Linked DNA regions of Thiorhodovibrio winogradskyi. The protein of the gene in region 3 interacts with the protein of the main gene of each other region in a pairwise test. Links are inferred from orthologs where the notes say so. Each region holds a gene or a part of one and is shown on either strand. Other genes may lie near its edges.

What was found.
Region 1: the proteins of rho (region 3) and hfq interact in binary tests that used the Escherichia coli proteins (3 or more experiments, as listed by UniProt). The link is inferred for Thiorhodovibrio winogradskyi from one-to-one orthologs.
Region 2: the proteins of rho (region 3) and yhbY interact in binary tests that used the Escherichia coli proteins (3 or more experiments, as listed by UniProt). The link is inferred for Thiorhodovibrio winogradskyi from one-to-one orthologs.

What each region holds. Positions count from the first base shown.
Region 1 is NZ_CP121472.1:379,172-382,320, forward strand. The notes cover bases 1-2,995. They hold hfq (RNA chaperone Hfq), read left to right. Parts: upstream 1-1,366; coding sequence 1,367-1,624; downstream 1,625-2,995. Other genes in these bases: mutL (DNA mismatch repair endonuclease MutL), read left to right, coding at 1-44; miaA (tRNA (adenosine(37)-N6)-dimethylallyltransferase MiaA), read left to right, coding at 122-1,069; hflX (ribosome rescue GTPase HflX), read left to right, coding at 1,649-2,944. Outside these bases: FtsH protease activity modulator HflK, read left to right, coding at 3,065-3,149. UniProt on the Escherichia coli protein: RNA chaperone that binds small regulatory RNA (sRNAs) and mRNAs to facilitate mRNA translational regulation in response to envelope stress, environmental stress and changes in metabolite concentrations.
Region 2 is NZ_CP121472.1:400,691-403,727, reverse strand. The notes cover bases 155-3,037. They hold yhbY (ribosome assembly RNA-binding protein YhbY), read left to right. Parts: upstream 155-1,384; coding sequence 1,385-1,690; downstream 1,691-3,037. Other genes in these bases: Thiowin_RS02035 (PilZ domain-containing protein), read right to left, coding at 2,596-2,952; Thiowin_RS02040 (TatD family hydrolase), read right to left, coding at 1,758-2,567; Thiowin_RS02050 (YhdH/YhfP family quinone oxidoreductase), read left to right, coding at 351-1,346; Thiowin_RS02055 (hypothetical protein), read right to left, coding at 155-208. In the rest of the region: more of Thiowin_RS02055, read right to left, coding at 1-154.
Region 3 is NZ_CP121472.1:4,223,545-4,226,542, reverse strand. Bases 22-2,865 are described here. They hold rho (transcription termination factor Rho), read left to right. Parts: upstream 22-737; coding sequence 738-1,994; downstream 1,995-2,865. Other genes in these bases: Thiowin_RS19240 (paraquat-inducible protein A), read left to right, coding at 2,034-2,865; trxA (thioredoxin TrxA), read left to right, coding at 192-518. Outside these bases: more of Thiowin_RS19240, read left to right, coding at 2,866-2,998. UniProt on the Escherichia coli protein: Facilitates transcription termination by a mechanism that involves Rho binding to the nascent RNA, activation of Rho's RNA-dependent ATPase activity, and release of the mRNA from the DNA template.

The DNA.
Region 1 (3,149 bases), 3.8 Mb from region 3 along the record:
TCTCGCGGCAGGAGTTGGATCGGCTGTTTCTGCGCGGGCAATGAAAGACGCGACTCCAAGCGAGGGACTTGCTGGGGCGGGTCCGGTGGAATGGGATTCGCTGCCACCAGCAATCTTCCTGATGGGGCCAACCGCGGCCGGCAAGACGGCCCTGGCGCTTGACTTGGTCGAGCGGCTGCCGTGTGAGATCATCAGTGTCGACTCGGCGCTGGTGTATCAGGGCATGGATATCGGCACCGCCAAGCCGTCGCCAGAGATTCGCGCCCGGGTGCCGCATCGGCTGATGGATATCCTCGATCCCGGCGAGGCCTATTCCGCGGCGCGGTTTCGCCTTGATGCATTGCGGGCCATGGAAGAGATCACCGGCGTGGGTCGGGTGCCGCTGCTGGTTGGGGGCACTATGCTCTATTTTCGTGCACTGGTACGCGGGCTGGCGCCCCTGCCGCGGGCGCACCCCGAGTTGCGCCGCGATCTGTCGCGCCAGCTTGAGCGCATGGGCTCGGCGCGGATGCATCGCTGGTTGGCGGTGCTGGACGCGGCCAGCGCGGCGCGCATTCACCCCAATGATCCGCAGCGGATTCAGCGCGCGCTCGAGGTCTATCTGACTACTGGGCGCGCACTCGGGGACCATTGGGCGGAGGCCGCCGCGCAACACTTGCCTTATCGGGTCGTGAAACTCGTCAAGGCGCCCGGTCCGACAGTGGGACAGGCTGGATCATCCGGGCGCGAACGTCAGGCCTTGCGTGAGCGCATTGCGCAGCGCTTCGATGCCATGCTGGCGGCGGGTTTTGAAGCCGAAGTGGCGCGTTTGCGCGCGCGCGGTGATCTGCATCCCGCTTTGCCTTCGATGCGCGCGGTCGGCTATCGGCAAATGTGGCACTATTTGGATGGCGACTGTGATTTCGCGCGCATGCGCGAGCTTGCCATCACGGCAACGCGGCAACTCGCCAAGCGGCAGATGACCTGGCTGAGATCCGAGAGCGATTGCATCTGGCTGCCCCAGGGGGGCTCCCTGTTGGATCGGGCGCTGGAGAGGCTGGCAAATCTGGCGGCCATCGGTGAGTGCTGAGCTGGCGCGGCCCTGGCGCGGCCCAGGGCGCTTGCTGGCCGCAAGGTGACAAGAATGGCGCCTTTTTTGCTTGGACGTCGGACCAAAGGTCGCCAGTGAGACCATGACCCGGCGGCTCTGTGATAACGTATCACTTGCATTGACGTCCTATGCGTGCAAGCGCATCGTCGCGACCTGGCCCCTGCGAGCCTGATTGCCGCGGTTGCCGGCCTCCTCCGTGGTGTGCAGAACGGCGGTGGATGATCGTTGCGATCATGCGTTGATGGGGCTGCCCAATAACAACAAGAGAATTTCACTATGTCGAAGGGACACAGTCTTCAGGATCCGTTTTTGAACGCATTGCGCAAAGAGCGCGTGCCGGTCTCGATTTTTCTGGTCAATGGCATCAAGCTCCAGGGACAGGTCGAGTCCTTCGATCAGTTCGTGGTGTTGCTCAAGAACAATGTCAGTCAGATGATCTACAAGCACGCGATTTCCACCGTGGTGCCGTCACGCAACGTCAAATGGTCCTATCCAGAGGATGACCTCGACCTGGATGAGAGCGAGGCGGAATGAGGCGGTACCTGCCGCGGGTTTGCCATGTTTGAGCGGCCGGACGCGGGCGAACGCGCTCTTTTGGTGCAGCTGGCCATCGGCGGAAAGCTGGACGCGGAAGCCAGCACCGAGTTCCGGCTGCTGGCCGAGGCCGCCGGCGCGCTTGAGGTGGGCTGGCTCACCGGTACCCGCGCCGCGCCCGATCCGCGCTTTTTTATTGGCCAGGGCAAAGCGGCTGAGTTGGCCGAGCAGCTGGCCGCCACGGGCGCCGAACTGGTGATTTTCGACCATGCCCTGAGCCCGGCCCAGGAGCGCAACCTGGAGCGTCGGCTGTCCTGTCGGGTGGTGGATCGCAATGGGCTGATTTTGGATATTTTCGCCCGCCGCGCGCGCTCTTTCGAGGGCAAGCTGCAGGTGGAGTTGGCGCAGCTGCGGCACCTGTCAACCCGCCTAGTGCGCGGCTGGACCCATCTTGAGCGCCAGAAGGGCGGTATCGGCCTGCGCGGACCGGGCGAGACCCAGCTCGAGACCGACAGGCGCCTGCTCGGCCAGCGCATTGTCGCCTTGAACAAACGCCTCGAGCGGATCGAGACCCAGCGCGCCCAGGGGCGCCAGGCGCGTGATCGCGCCGAGATCGCCACCGTCTCCCTGGTGGGCTATACCAATGCCGGTAAGTCCACGCTCTTTAATCGGCTGACCGCGGCCGGGGTGTTTCAGGCCGATCAGCTTTTCGCTACCCTGGATCCCACCCTGCGACGCTTGGAGCTGCCCAATGCCCCGGCCGTGGTGGTGGCGGATACCGTGGGCTTTATCAGCCAGCTGCCACATGAGCTGGTGGCGGCCTTTCGCGCGACCTTGCAGGAAACGCGCTCGGCGGCGCTGCTGCTGCATGTGATCGATGCGGCGGGCAAGGAGCGCGAGCGCTGCGAAAGGGATGTTGAGCAGGTGCTGACGGAGATCGGCGCCGAGTCGATTTCGCGCCTGCGGGTGATGAATAAAATCGACCAGCTTGAGGATCAGCGTCCGCGGGTTGATCGGGACGCGGCGGGGAATGTCAGCACGGTATGGCTGTCCGCTCGAACAGGTGAGGGCGTGGATCTGCTGGTGGACGCACTGGCCGAGCGCTTTCGCGGCCAGGTTGAAAATTGTCAGCTTGAGCTAAATCCTTCCGAGGGTGCGTTGCGCGCCTGGCTCTATCGACACGGGCAAATTCTTGCCGAACAAGCCAGGGATGACGGTGGCTGGACCCTGGAGGTGATGATCGAGCCCGAGCGACTGCAGCGGGAGTTGCGGCGCCAGGGTCGTGCGCGACCCCAGCCAAGGGAATTTCCTGTATGGTAAGGCTGCGCATTGTCCCCCGGGCCGGGAAAACCTAAAATGCCCGTTCGATGGTCGTGGCGCGGCACGCATTTAGCACCTTCGAATCACCTTTAAAGAACGATTAGCCCAGACGGAGACACTATGGCCTGGAACGAGCCGGGAGGCGGAGGCAAAGACCCCTGGGGGTCCCAGCAGGGAAACCAGGGCGGACCGCCCGATCTCGACG
Region 2 (3,037 bases), 3.8 Mb from region 3 along the record:
CCAGCTGCAGCGGTGTGACCAAGGGAACGCCGGCCGGCGCGATGGCCAGTGTTATCTGCCCGCCATCGGCAAATTCGGCTATGCAGGGACGCTGGCCCAGGTCGCAACTTGCCGCTGCTTGAACCAAGGTCGCAACTGGTGTGTGCAGCAGGGGCCGCAGTTTGAGCACCAGAGTCGCTAGCACCGCGAGCAGAAGACAGGCCAGCACCAGCCACCACCCCGAGGGCCTTACCGAGAGCCTTGCCGTTACCGCCGCTGACCGCGACCGGGAGTCGCTTGTTTTGGGTTCCATGATAAGGTATCGCTCCCATTTCGCCCGCGCCACTTGCGCGCCAAACCAAGAGCCGGATATGAGAACTGCCCGCGCCTTTCGCATTCATCACAACGCTAACGGTCATCACGCCGGAGTCGAAACCCTGACCATCGCCAACCCCGAGCCGGGGGAGGTGCTGATCCGAGTGCGCTATTCCTCGGTCAATTACAAAGATGCCCTGGCCGGAACCGGCACGGGCAAAATTCTGCGCCAGTTTCCCCTGACCGGCGGCATTGACGCCAGCGGCACAGTGGAGGTTTCGGCCCATGCGGACTTTCACCCCGGCGATGCGGTGCTGGTGACCGGCTGGGGGCTAAGTTTCGACCATGATGGCGGCTATTGCGAGTACCTGTGCGTGCCTGGTGACTGGCTCACCGCGCTGCCGCCGGGTCTGGATCTCGCCGCGAGCATGACGCTCGGCACCGCCGGTCTGACCGCCGCTCTAGCGGTCCATCAGATGCTGCTCAATGGTCAGGAACCCAGCATGGGGCCGATCCTGGTCACGGGGGCGAGCGGCGGCGTTGGCTGCATCGCGGTGGCCCTGCTGGCCAAGCTTGGGTTCGAGGTCGCGGCCGTGTCTGGCAAGTCCGAGCGAAAGGCCTGGCTGCAGAACCTCGGCGCCAAGCAGATTCTTGCGCGCGATGAACTACCCACTGGGCAACGACCCCTCGAGAAAGCCGTCTGGGGCGGCGCCATCGACAATGTCGGTGGCGCCATGCTCGCGCAGATCACCCGCACCCTGGCCCCCAATGGTTGTATCGCCAGCATTGGCCTGGCTGGGGGAACCGAGCTTCACACCACAGTCATGCCCTTTATTCTGCGCGGCATCAAGCTGCTCGGCTGTAATTCGGTGGATGTACCCAGGGACTTGCGTCAGAAGCTCTGGAGCCACCTTGGCAGCGACTGGCGACTGAATCTGGAACCGATCCGCACCGATAGCATTGGCCTTGACCGGCTGCCCGTCATCTTTGAGCGCATGCTTGACGGACAGACCCATGGCCGGGTACTGGTGAATCCGCACTCCACCGACTAAGCGCCCAGGCCCCGACGACTAAAAACCCGACCTTTACCATGCCTAGCATCACCAATAAACAACGTCACTGGCTGAAACAGCAGGCGCATCATCTCAAACCCGTGGTCATGCTCGGCCAGCATGGCTTGACCGAGGCCGTATTGCGGGAGATCCGCATTGCGCTGGACCACCATGAGCTGATCAAAATTAAAGTCAGCGCCGGAGACCGCGACGAGCGAGACCGGCTGATCGCCGCCATCCTTGAAGACACGAAGGCTGAACTGGTGCAGCGAGTAGGCAATAGCGCCAGCTTCTACCGCCCAAATCCCGACAAGACGGAACCGCTCGGTTTACCAGCCGTTTAGCTGTCCGCCAATTGTCCCGGCCGATCTTGAGAAGAAGGCTGCTCAAGACGGCTGGGCGATAGCGATTCTAGCTTGCACCACCCAGCATCTCATTGCCGCCCTTGGCATGCAGAAAAAGCCGCTCGAAATTGCGCGCCGTCACGGCCGCGACCTCCGCTGGGTCAAGGCCACGGATTTCCGCGATCTTCTCCGCCACCAGAGGCAGGAAACGGGGTTCGTTTTTCTTGCCCCGATGTGGAACGGGCGCGAGATAGGGTGCGTCGGTTTCGATTAGCAGGCGCTCAAGCGGAACCTGACGGGCGACGTCACTGAGTGCCTCGGCATTTTTGAAGGTGAGAATGCCCGAGAAGGAAATATAAAAGCCGAGTTCCAAGGCCGCCTGGGCCATCTCCCAGGTCTCGGTAAAGCAGTGCATTACACCGCCGACCCTGGCCGCCTTCTCATCACGCAAGATGGAGATAGTGTCCTCGCGGGCGTCCCGACTGTGAATGATCAGGGGCTTTCCGCAGTCCCGCGCGGCCTGAATGTGGCGGCGAAAACGCTCGCGCTGCCAGTCGAGATCGCCCTCATTGTAGTGATAATCGAGGCCGGTCTCGCCGATGGCAACCACACGCGCATCGGCGCTGGCGAGCTTGACCAAGTCCGCCACCGAGGGCTCAAGACCCTGCTGTTCGCTCGGATGCACACCGACCGACACCAACACCTCTGTATAGGGATCGACCAGGGCTCGCATGGCGGGATAGTGCTCCAAGTCGATGCTGACGCACAGCATGCGGCTCACCCCATCCTGCCCAGCCTGGTCCATCATGGCGGCAAAGTCGCCCCCATGGGCGCTTAAGTCGACACGATCAAGATGGCAGTGAGAATCAACAAACATCGGATAAGCCAAAGGAGTCCATTAAAAACTACATCGTATGGGTGCCACGATCAGACTCCAGCGCGCCAGCGAGATATTCCTCGATTTTACGTCTGGCGATGCCTTTGTCCTGATCGCTGAACTGAATACCGACTCCCACGGCACGATTGCCCTCGGCGCCAACCGGCGTGATCCAGATAATTTTTCCCGCAACCGGGATACGCTCTGACTCCTGCATGAGTTGCAGCAGCAAAAAAAGCTCGTCGCCTAGTTGATAACGCTTGCTGGTGGGGATAAAAAGCCCACCGTTTCTGACAAAGGGCATATAAGCGGCGTAGAGGGCATTCTTGTCCTTGATGGCGAAGCTAAGAATGCGTTGACGGCCGGTTTTTTTTTCGCCTTCCATCAGTTAATCCTGGTTACCAATGCCGTTTTTTTGGTGCTGGTCGCTGTTGCCCATTTCTGATACCCATTATTGATACCGGCTTTAT
Region 3 (2,998 bases):
TAAGCCGGGCATGACAGCGTCGGTCGGGATTCAGAATGATGGGGCGCAAGCTTCGCCCCAAATGTCCCCCAATTTCCCAGGCCTTGGTCGCTGCCGCATGGCGTCACCTTGCAGCCGGGCAACCGCTAGGCGCGCGTGCGACCGCTCAATCCCAAACTAAAACGCTGACCTCTCAATGGAGACTGTACACTGTGAGCGATAAAATCCTCCATGTAACGGATGACACTTTCGAACAGGATGTTTTGCAGTCCGCGACACCTGTGTTGGTTGATTACTGGGCCAACTGGTGCGCACCTTGCAAAATGATTGCGCCAATCCTCGAAGAGATTGCCGAGGAATATGGCGAGCGCATTAAGGTGGCCAAGGTTGATATCGATGAGAACCGTGCCGTTACCGAGCGCTTTAATGTGCGTGGTATTCCAACCTTGATTTTGTTCAAGAACGGCGAGGCCGAGGCGATCAAGGTCGGTGCCGTGTCCAAATCCCAACTCACGGCCTTTATCGATAGCAACCTCTAACTCGCGTCGCGACGGTGTGCATGGCGACGCTCTCGGCTGCGCGTTGCGACGCCCGACAGCTATCTCCTGACCTGTTATTCGCCCCAACCTCCGTCGCGATCCCGCGGTTGTCGGTTCCGACGCCGTTCCTTCCTTCGCCCACATCCCGCACCGCATCCGCCGACCTTGCGAAGGTTGCCCGGACGGCGGCCTTTTCCATGCGGTTTTCGAGCACCTCTAATGAATCTCACTGAATTAAAAAAAATGCCCATCCCGGGTCTGGTCGAACTGGCGCAGTCCATGGAGATCGAAGGGGTGGGTCGCTCGCGCAAGCAGGACCTGATCTTCTCCATTCTTAAGGTCCAGGCGAAGCGTGGGGAGGATATCTCCGGCGACGGCGTGCTGGAAATTCTCCAGGACGGTTTCGGCTTTTTACGTTCGGCTGATGCGTCCTACCTTGCCGGCCCGGACGACATCTATGTCTCGCCGAGTCAGATTCGACGCTTTGCCCTGCGCACCGGGGATACCATTTCCGGCAAGATTCGCCCACCGAAAGAAGGCGAGCGTTATTTCGCGCTGCTCAAGGTCAGCGACATTAACTTTGACCGGCCGGAGAATACCAAGAACAAAATCCTGTTCGAGAATTTCACGCCGCTTTTTCCGCAAAGGCGCCTCGGGCTTGAGATTGGCAATGGCAGCACCGAGGACATTACCGCGCGCATCATTGATTTGGTCGCACCCATTGGCCGCGGCCAGCGCGGGTTGATTGTCTCTCCGCCCAAGGCGGGCAAGACCATGATGCTACAGAATATCGCCCAGTCGATCGGGCACAACCATCCCGACTGTTACCTGATTGTGTTGCTGATAGACGAGCGCCCGGAAGAGGTCACTGAAATGGCCCGCTCGGTGCGTGGCGAGGTGATCTCCTCCACCTTTGACGAACCCGCCACTCGCCACGTGCAGGTGGCCGAAATGGTCATCGAAAAGGCAAAACGCCTGGTCGAGCATAACCGTGATGTGGTGATTCTGCTCGATTCCATCACCCGTCTGGCACGTGCCTACAACACAGTGGTGCCATCCTCGGGCAAGGTGCTGACCGGCGGCGTGGATGCTAATGCGCTACAACGCCCCAAGCGTTTTTTCGGCGCTGCGCGCAATGTGGAAGAGGGTGGCAGCCTGACGATTTTGGCCACCGCCCTGGTCGACACTGGCTCGCGCATGGACGATGTGATTTACGAGGAGTTCAAAGGCACCGGCAACATGGAGATTCACCTCGACCGGCGCATCGCCGAGAAGCGTATCTTCCCGTCCATCCACATCAATCGTTCCGGTACTCGCCGCGAGGAGCTGCTGATGGCCCAGGCCGAGCTGCAAAAGATGTGGATTTTGCGCAAAATTCTGCATCCCATGGATGAACTCGCGGCCATGGAGTTTCTGGTTGACAAGCTCAGGCACACCAAGACCAATGGGGAGTTCTTCGATTCCATGCGCGGCTAGTCTCGGGGCCTGGCCGGGCGTTTGGAGCGCGCCGCGGCCATGACCTCCATTGGCCCGCCACCGGCTCGGCGTCTGGCGGTTGCCGTGCTGTCCGCGCTGCTGCTCGGCGTCGCGGTCTGGCTGGCCGTGGTACTCATCTCCGACCTGCGCGCCTTGCAGCAGGACAAAAGCGCGCTGGCTGAGTTGCGCGATGTCAAATACGGTCTCTTCAATGCCGAGCTGTGGGTGGAGCAGCTGGGGGACATTCTTGCCCGCAAGATCGACAGCTTCGAGATCAACGAGGACAGCCGCCCGGGCCTGAAACGCGCCCTAGAGCAAATTCTCGACCGCCTGCTGGTGGAGATCCAGGGCTATCTGGAGCGTCGCAATCAATCCGGCGGCAACTTGCTTGAGCGGGTGCGGGGCGGCCTGGAGCAGCGGGTGCGGGATTGGCTGATTGACTTCGACAGTCTGCGCGCGCGCGTGCCCTATTATGCCGACCAGCTGCTGTTTGAACTGCAGCAGCCTCACACTAGGGCCGAGCTTCAAGGCTATCTCACCCGTTTGCTCGACCAGGCCGCCGCGACCAGTCTGGCGCGGGTCGACTACAGTGCTTTCAATGCCATTCTCACGCGCCATGGCTGCGAAACTGGTGTGGACTGTGCCGAGTGGCTAAACGTCCGTATCCAGGAGGGCGAGCAACACAGTCGGCAAAACGCGCTTTTACTGCTTGGCCTGGTGCTGGCCCTGTTCGCGCTCAATTTGCTCTGGACGCGAACAGCCGGGCGCCTGCTGCCCGAGGTGCTGGGGCTCCTGACCGGCGCCGTGTTGGTGCTACTTGCCGTCGGCGTGCTCACGCCCATGCTGGAAATCGAAGCCCGCATCACCGAGCTGAGCTTTCTGCTGCTTGATCAGCCGGTGCGCTTCACCGATCAGGTGCTGTATTTTCAGAGCAAGAGCATCATGGATGTGGTGCTGCTACTGGCCCGCACCGGCGCCGCCGACATGCTGCTGGTCGCGGTGCT